2 regions of the Arsenicicoccus sp. UBA2120 genome follow, and region 2 is predicted to be linked to the other one. Evidence: riboswitches for the same ligand, from Rfam matches in the RefSeq annotation. Region 2 holds a riboswitch; the other holds the start of a gene.
What was found. A riboswitch is a leader RNA that binds a small molecule or an ion and turns the genes downstream of it on or off. The one in region 2 is predicted to bind cyclic di-AMP.

Region 1 (3,728 bases), on a different contig from region 2:
GGCCGCCGCGTCGGCGCCCGTGGAGGCGATGACCCGGGCGGTCAGCGCCGAGGGGTTGAGGCCGTGCTCGGCCACCGTGACCCAGTAGCTGTCGACCGCCCCCACGTGCCGCGGGTCGGGGTCGCCGCGCCACCGGATCATGAACCGCTCGGCGATCGAGCGGCCGCGGTCGACCTCGCGCTGAGGGACGGCGGGCAGGTCCTCGCCCCGCGCGGACTGCGCGATGAAGGACATGGCCATCACCGAGGCCCGGGCGAGGTCCTCGCGGGCCTGCGTCGCGTCGATGTCGAGCAGCGGGTGGAAGCCCCAGACGGGGGCGAGCTGGGCGAGGGCGCTCTGCACGTCGACCCGCACGTCACCGGTGCGCACCGGCAGCGGGAAGGGCTCGGCGGGCGGCAGGCCGGGGTGCAGCGCCTCGTCGACGAGCAGCCCCCACACCTGCTCGAACGGCACGTGGCCGACGAGCTCGCGCAGGTCGACCCCGCGATAGCGCAGGATGCCGCTGTCGCGATCGGCCTCGGCGATCTCGGTGACGAAGTCGGCTGTGCCGCCCACCTCGCGGTCACCCACCCGTGCGCTTGACCCGCGGCGTCATACGGCGTCTGGGGGTCGGCCGGACCCGCTTGTCGAGGTCGTAACCGTCGATGAGGGCCTGCAACGTCTTCTTCTTGCTCGTCGGGTGCGAAGCGACGGGCGTGTCCCCGTTGAACACGACGAAGAGCCGCTGGTCCCCGTCGAAGACGGTGAGGACCGAGCCGTCGACGAGGTGGTGGGCGTGCTCGAGGGCGCGCCGGCGGGCGCTGCTGCGCGCCACCTGCCGCTCGGCGAGCTCGCGCGCGGGCTCCTTGCCGTGCTTGACCGCCTCGTAGACGATCGGGCCGTACTTGACGCCGAGCTTGACCAGGTTGTTGACGGCGCCGACCTTGCCTCGTGCCATGACGGACCTCCTCAGGACGCGGTGACCGGGTCAGCCTAGTCTCGGGGTATGACGCAGAACGACGTGACCGACCCGCGGGCGACGGACGAGCAGGGCCAGGGGACGCGCGGCGCGGGGGTGCAGGGCATCCGGCGGGTCGACTACGCCGGCACGGGTCTGGACGAGGCGACGCTGGGGGACAGCCCCTGGTCGCTCGCGTCGACCTGGCTCGCGGAGGCCGTCGCCCACGACGCGTCCAGCGGCGGGCACACCGAGCCCGACTGCCTCGACCTGGCCACGGTCGGTGCGGACGGCCTCCCGGACGTGCGTCCCGTCCTGATGAAGTTCTTCACGCCCGCCGGTCCGGGGTTCATCACCGACAGCGGCTCCACCAAGGCGCGCCAGATCGGCGAGCAGCCGCGGGTGGCGGCGACGCTGCGCTGGTCCGCGCTCTACCGCGTCATCAGGTTCCGGGGTCGGGCGGTGCCGCTGGACGGGGACGAGCTCGAGGGCTACTGGCGCACCCGGCCCTGGGGCTCCCAGGTCAGCGCCTGGGCGTCCGAGCAGTCCTCGCCGGTCGACGGCCGGGAGGAGCTGCAGCGGCGGTATGCCGAGCAGGCCGCCCGCTTCACCCGTGACGGTGAGGAGGCCGAGATCCCGATGCCGCCGTCCTTCTGCGGCTGGCGGATCGCGTGCGACCAGATCGAGTTCTGGGCCGGTCAGCCGTCGCGCCTGCACGACCGCATCGCCTACGAGAGGGTGGGGGAGGGCGACCTCGACGACGCCGCGTCCTGGCGGCGGCACCGCAAGATGCCCTGATCTGCCCGATCCTGCCCGTCCTCGTGCCGGGCGGCGCTGCGTCGTGCGCGGCGCAAAGCAAGTCCACAGGCGCGCGTGGCAGGCTTGACCCGTGACTGACCTGATCGACACGACCGAGATGTACCTCCGCACGATCTACGAGCTGGAGGAAGAGGGCGTGAAGCCCCTGCGCGCCCGCATCGCCGAGCGACTCGGTCACGCCGGGCCGACGGTGTCCCAGACGGTCGCCCGCATGGAGCGGGACGGTCTGCTGCACGTGGCCGGCAGCCGCGAGATCGAGCTGTCCGCCGACGGTCGGCTTCGGGCGATGCGCGTGATGCGCAAGCACCGCCTCGCCGAGCGCCTGCTCCTGGACGTGATCGGCCTGGAGTGGGAGCACGTCCACGACGAGGCCTGCCGCTGGGAGCACGTGATGAGCGAGCGGGTCGAGCGCAAGATCCTCGGCCTCATCGGCGACGACCACGTCTCGCCGTACGGCAACCCGATCCCCGGTCTGGACGAGCTGGGGTCGGTCGGCACGGACGGCAAGGACCCCGGACTGGTCCCGCTGCACTCCGTCGTGGATGGTTCCGTGACCTCCGTCACAGTCACGGTCCGTCGGATCGGCGAGCCGGTGCAGGTGGATCACGAGGCTCTCGGCCTGCTGACGGCCGCTGGAGCGCTGCCCGGTGGCCGGGTTCGGGTGACCTCGGAGGGCGACCGGGTGATCGTCGTGGGCGTGAATTCCACTGACTCGCAGGGGGTTTCGCTCCCGGTGGATGTGGCGAGCCATGTGTTCGTGGACACCGTGACGTCCGACTGAGAGTGGTTATCGCACGCATGTGTGTCCGGTGCGGGCACTAGCAGCCGTACCCACGGAGGGCGCCTGTGATTCACCTGCCTGTGATCTGAACGTGACAATCCCGGGGGTGTCCGTTACCTTCTTTCACGGCCCTTCTCCCCCTGGAGGGGCTGCAGCAGGAGACGCCGAGTCCTGTCACTTCTGCTGTTCTGCTTATTCCGCTGACAGGAGCGGGGGACCCACCTTGGCGCGCAAGCGTCCCGGGGTGAAGCCACGAGAGTGGCCGGGCCATACCTTTCCGCCCGAACCCGACAGCTAACTTCGTAGGCGTTCGAGAGGTCAACTGTGTCCATTAGCACCCCCGGTCGGCACCGCGCTGCCGACGTCTCCTCCGCCAGTCTCCTGATCAAGGCGGCCAAGCACGCCGCCGCGCCGGCCACCAAGGTCGCGGGTGTCGTCGCCGCCACCGGTGGCATGGTCATCGCCGCGTCGATGCCCGCCACGGCCGCCCCGGCCGCTGCCGCTGCTCCGGTCAGCGTCGCTGCCCCCTCCGTCGCCGCCGTCGGCCAGCTCGGCCGCGTCTCGCTCGCCGGGGTCAAGAAGTCCAAGCTCAAGAAGGTCCGCGGCACCGTCACCAAGCGCACCGCCGTCAAGCGCAAGAAGGCCACGGTCAAGCGCAAGCGCTACTCGACCAAGCGCAAGTACACCCGCACCTCGCGCACCTACCGTCGCACCGCGGTGCGACGCGTCAACCGCACCTACACCCGCGCCTCCCGCACCGCCGTGCGCCGCACCGTCGCGCGCAAGGTCGTCAAGAAGGCCGCCAACCCAGCTCCGCGCGCCGTCGCCGGCGGTGGGGTGCTCCGCACCGCCGCGAGCCTGTCCGGCATCTACTACCGCTACGGCGGCACCACCAGGGCCGGCTTCGACTGCTCGGGCTTCACCAGCTATGTCTTCCGCGCCAACGGCAAGTCCATCCCGCGCACCGCTGCCGCTCAGCAGCGCGCGACCCGTCGCGTGTCCTCCCCGCAGCCCGGCGACCTCGTGTTCTTCGGCTCCCCGGCCTTCCACGTGGGCATCTACGCCGGCGGCGGCATGATGTACGACTCGCCGCGCACCGGCCGCACCACGGGCCTGCACAAGATCTGGAGCAAGAACGTGAGCTACGGCCGCGCCTGATCGGTCGAGCCTCTCGAGCAGCACGACGAAGCC
Region 2 (4,565 bases):
AGGAGTCCTCGCTGACCCAGGGCACCGCCGCGTGGGCACGGCTCGGCCAGCGATCCACCGCGGACAGCGACGGCGAGGTGGCCCGATGACGACCAGGAGCCCCATCAGCACCGCGCCGCCGTTACCGGTCGAGTTGGAGGAGCTGCTGCGCAAGCTGCGGCTGCCGCACATCCGTCGTCACGCCCCGAGGTCGTCGCGACCGCGAAGGCCCAGCGGTGGGAACCGGCTGAGGTTCTCAAGGCGCTGTTCGCTGAGGAGGTCGCTGGCAGAGAACGCTCCGCCCTGGCCACCAGGCGGGCGGCCGCGGGGTTCCCGACCGGGAAGACCTTCAATGCGTGGCAGCCCGAGATCTCCTCGATCCCGGCCCCGACCCAGCAGGCCATGCGGACCTTGGAATGGGTCCACCGGCGAGAGAACCTCGTGGTGTGCGGGCCGTCAGGGACCGGGAAGACGTTCCTGCTGGAGGCGCTCGGGCAGCAGGCCGTCGAACAGGGACTCAACGTCGCCTGGTTCACCCTGGAAGACCTCGGGGTCCTGCTGCGCCGCCACCGTGCCGACGACACCGTGTCGAAGGCGATCGCCCGGGTCCTGCGTGCAGACCTCGTGGTGGTCGATGACATCGGCCTGCTGCCCGTCGCCGCCGATGCCGCCGATGCCGCCGAAGGGCTCTACCGACTCGTCGACGCCGCATACGAGAAACGCTCCGTCGCGATCAGTTCGAACCTGCACCCGTCCGGATTCGACGAACTGATGCCCAAGACGCTGGCCACCGCGACCGTCGACCGGCTGCTGCACCACGCCCACGTCTGCCAGACCAGCGGAGACAGTGTGCGACTTACTCAAGCACTCGCCGGCCAAGGGGTGAGCCCGTTGAGCTGACTACCCTGGTCGGTGGTGGCCACAGCCCCCTGGGCAGATCCCATGGCCACCACCTGGCAGTTCTCGTGGCCGTCAGCGGGCAGGTTTCATATCCGCCCCCGGGCAGTTCCTACTGTCCCTTGACATTCGTCACGGCGGTCACCCTAGGCGCGCTGTCAATCGGCCCTGACTCACAATGCGGAGGGTGCGGCACGAGGCATGACATCAAAGGGGCGTCTCGGACGTGGTTCTGAGGCTCCTCTCCGTCATGCCTGATGCCTGGGTGAGCTGAGGGGCGGAGTCGACCGTCGTACGTCTCAGACGCGGCATCCAGTTTCAGTGTCCAGGCACCGCGATTCAGTTCACGCGGCTATCGACGGGCCTTCTCGACCCGGGGACCCGCCTCCAACGTCTCGAAGGGCGGTCTCTCAGCCGTGACGACTCGACGCTCGGTCCACGTGCGATCACGCCCAAGTCGCGGCAGAACGATCTCGTCGGGCTGTTGCAGGCGACGGCGGCGATCCGCTACGGCCAGGATCTCGGTGGCCATAGCACCAAGGTCGTGCAGGTTCTGGTGGGAGTGCGCCCGATGCCCGAGGTCTACCTGCGCGATGGCATTCACCCCGTGTCGCGACTCGGTATCGAGGAGGGTCGCAAGCTCCACGCCATACCCGTAGGGGATCGACAGGGAGGCGAGGTGCGATCGCCGGGTGGCCCACTCACCGGCCAAGGGCTGAACGACGCACGACAAGGAGGGTCGGTTCAGCGCCAGCCAGGGGCGCGCCACCAGCTCCGTCACCCGACCCCCTTCTGACGAGATCCCATCGCCCATGTCGAGGATTCGATCGTAGAACCCCTTCACCAGCAACGAGTCCGGGTCCGAGAGCAACGGGCCGAGGAGGGCGGAGACGAAGTGCGTGCCCCAGCCAGTCAGGTCTGCGTCGATGAAGACGACGATCTCGGACGACGTCACGAACTGCGACTTCCAGAGGGCTTCGCCCTTGCCGGCCCTCACCCCCAGATCGGGCCTGATGTCTTCGACTGACCACACCGTGGCGCCTGCGGCGCGGGCCACGCTGGCGGTCCGGTCGGAGGATAGCGAATCGAGGACCAGGAGCTCATCCACGAGGCCAGACAGGTCGTTGGCAATCTCACCCACGACCTGACCAACCGTCTGCTGCTCGTCCCGCGCCGGGATGACCACAGCGATCGTCGTCGACTCCTTCAGCGACAGCAGTCGCGCCAGCGGCCAGTCCTGCGTTGATGACGTGTTGCGCGCGAACCACCCTTGGTGCACAGGGTTCATGCCGCGGCCGAGAGCCTGAGCCGGTCCGGCAGCCGGTAGTCGGGCAAGAGGTCTGGATCCCATCAGCGACTCGACCGTGGCAATGACGTCCTGCACAAGGGCCTCTCCCATCCACAGCAAACTGCATCCGCTTACTCATTATGCTGCATCACGGCGCGGGGGCGGGGCAGCAGCAGCGTGGGGGTCATCGGGTGCGACGGGGGGAGCTGGCCAGCCCCACCTCTCGGAGCGTCCCGTATGTCGAAGTCCGCCCGGAGTCCGCGTCCCGGTCCCTGTTCCCTGCGGCACCCAAGCCGAAAGCGCCCTGCACCGAGCGCGCACGAAGGCGACCTGGAGGTAGGTCTTCTCCTGGTCAAGAGCTGGAGAAGGGACTCGAACCCTCAACCACCTGTTTACAAGACAGGTGCGCTACCGATTGCGCCACTCCAGCGGGATGGCGGCGGCTCCGTCGCGCGGCGGGCTCCGTCATACCTGCCGTCAGATCCTAGTCGGGTCGCCCGACGTGCCCTAAACGACGTCCCGAACGCCGCACTCGCACCCCGCAGCGAGGGCGTCTCGCCCTGCAGCACGAGACAGGCGAGGCACCAGCGCAGGTGCAACCGTCGGCGAGGGCGTCTCGCCCTGCAGCACGAGACAGGTGAGGCGTCAGCGCAGCACGTGCGTCCGGGCATGACGGAGGGCCGGCATCCCCCTCGGAGATATGCCGGCCCTCGATGTCACGGGCTGGGGCAGGGCGTGCGCGACGCCCCGCGATCAGCGGCGGACGTAGACGCGCACGTAGTAGCGCTTGCCCGAGCGGGTGTAGCGCTTCTTGAGCACGTAACGCTTCTTGGCGACGTAGCGCTTCTTCTTGACGACGCGCTTCTTCTTGACGACCTTGCGGACCGTGGAGCGGGAGGCCGGAGCGGCGCCGCCGCGGGTCAGGCCGGCGCGACGGGAGCAGACGGGCCAGGCGCCCGGGCCCTGGCCGGCGAGGACGCGCTCGGCGATGGCGATCTGCTGGGCCTTGGAGGCGCGGTTGGCGGTCGGGGCGTAGGCGCCACCGCCGTAGCCGAGCCAGGTGGAGCGGGAGAACTGCAGGCCACCGTAGTAGCCGTTGCCCGTGGCGATGTTCCAGCGACCGCCGGACTCGCAGGCGGCAACCTTGTCCCAGGTGCCGACGGAGGCGGCGTTGGCGGAGCCGGCGGCGGCGATGCCGCCACCCATCGCGAGGGCGGCCGTGGTGAGGCCGACGGTGGCGATGCGCTTGACGCGCTTGGGCACGCCGGAATGACGGGGGGTGTAACGCATGGGGGGAGTTCCTCTCCTGACGACGCCTGTGAAGTGAGCTGTCGGGTTCGGGCGGTCAGGTGCCCGGCCGCTGCTGCGGCTTCACCCCAAGACCCGCGAGGCGGGTCGAATTGGGTCCTCCACTGTCATCCTGCGCTCGGAGCTGGTGTGTCCGACGGGGTTGCCCTCTGGATGACGCTCGGCGTAGGGGGCATGCGCTGCTGAATTTCGGGGGTATGTAGTTGTGCCCGAGACGGAGAGGTTCTCTCCGCGACAAGCCGCCGGGCCCGGAGGGGCGGCGGCGACGTCAAGGAGGACTCTAGGGCCCGTTATACGTTCGAGACAAACCACAGGTTCGACTCAGGCTTCGGTGGTGGTCGCTCACAGTGACCAATCGCCCCCGTGATGGTCCGCTCTAGTCCCGGATGTCCCCTTGTTTCCGTTACGTACGGTGCGTCTTTGTGGGATGCGTCACATCTACGTCGTGAGCGTGTCAGTTCGCGTCGGAAACCACATGTTCGGACGCGCACAAGCGTGTGGGGGTCGACCCGATCGGGTCGACCCCCACACGTGAGGTGATGCGTGCCTGAGGCTCGCGTCAGCTGGCCGGGGCCATGAGCTTGGCCCAGGTGACCGGACCGGGGTAGCCGCTCACGTCGGAGCCGCTCCAGCCCAGGGACTTCTGGAAGGCCGCGACCGCCGCCTTGTCCACCTGGGTGAACGTCGGGCCCGCGCCGACCTTGTAGAAGCTGCCGAAGCCGTGCGCCTGCAGGCGCTTGCCCAGCAGGGTCACCGCGGCGTCCTTGTCGCCCAGCACGAACGCGCTGGCGCCGGGGTAGGACGAGGCCGAGCCCTGCGAGGTGGCCTTGGTGGTCGAGCGCTTGGTGGTCGCGCGCTTCGGCGCGGCCTGCTCGACGACCTTCTTGGAGGTGGAGCGCTTGGTGCTGCGCGGCTCCGAGGAGGACACGACCTTGCGCTCGGTGGAGCGCGAGGCGCGCGAGGTCGTGGCCGGGCTGCTGCTGTCGGCGCCGCCGCCGCTGCGGGTCAGACCCGCCTTGCGGGAGCAGACGGGCCAGGCGCCGGGGCCCTGAGCGGCCAGGACGCGCTTGGCGACCCGGATCTGCTCGGCCTT

Region 1: linked by a shared signal. The riboswitch ahead of B2P18_RS18515 (C40 family peptidase) and the one ahead of B2P18_RS06135 (transglycosylase family protein) in region 2 are both predicted to bind cyclic di-AMP.

Annotation. Positions count from the first base shown of each region.
Region 1 is NZ_DCYC01000109.1:27,299-31,026, forward strand. Features, by position in the region: partial or broken gene B2P18_RS18495 (citrate synthase 2) at 1-555, opposite strand, end outside; gene B2P18_RS18500 (hypothetical protein) at 563-937, opposite strand; gene B2P18_RS18505 (pyridoxine/pyridoxamine 5'-phosphate oxidase) at 986-1,735, shown strand; gene B2P18_RS18510 (metal-dependent transcriptional regulator) at 1,827-2,537, shown strand; cyclic di-AMP (ydaO/yuaA leader) riboswitch at 2,717-2,861, shown strand; gene B2P18_RS18515 (C40 family peptidase) at 2,862-3,695, shown strand.
Region 2 is NZ_DCYC01000042.1:237-4,801, forward strand. Features, by position in the region: partial or broken gene B2P18_RS06115 (IS21 family transposase) at 1-89, shown strand, start outside; gene B2P18_RS06120 (ATP-binding protein) at 244-879, shown strand; gene B2P18_RS06125 (glucosyl-3-phosphoglycerate synthase) at 1,229-2,275, opposite strand; tRNA gene B2P18_RS06130 (tRNA-Thr) at 2,522-2,594, opposite strand; gene B2P18_RS06135 (transglycosylase family protein) at 2,918-3,454, opposite strand; cyclic di-AMP (ydaO/yuaA leader) riboswitch at 3,463-3,606, opposite strand; gene B2P18_RS06140 (transglycosylase family protein) at 4,032-4,565, opposite strand, start outside.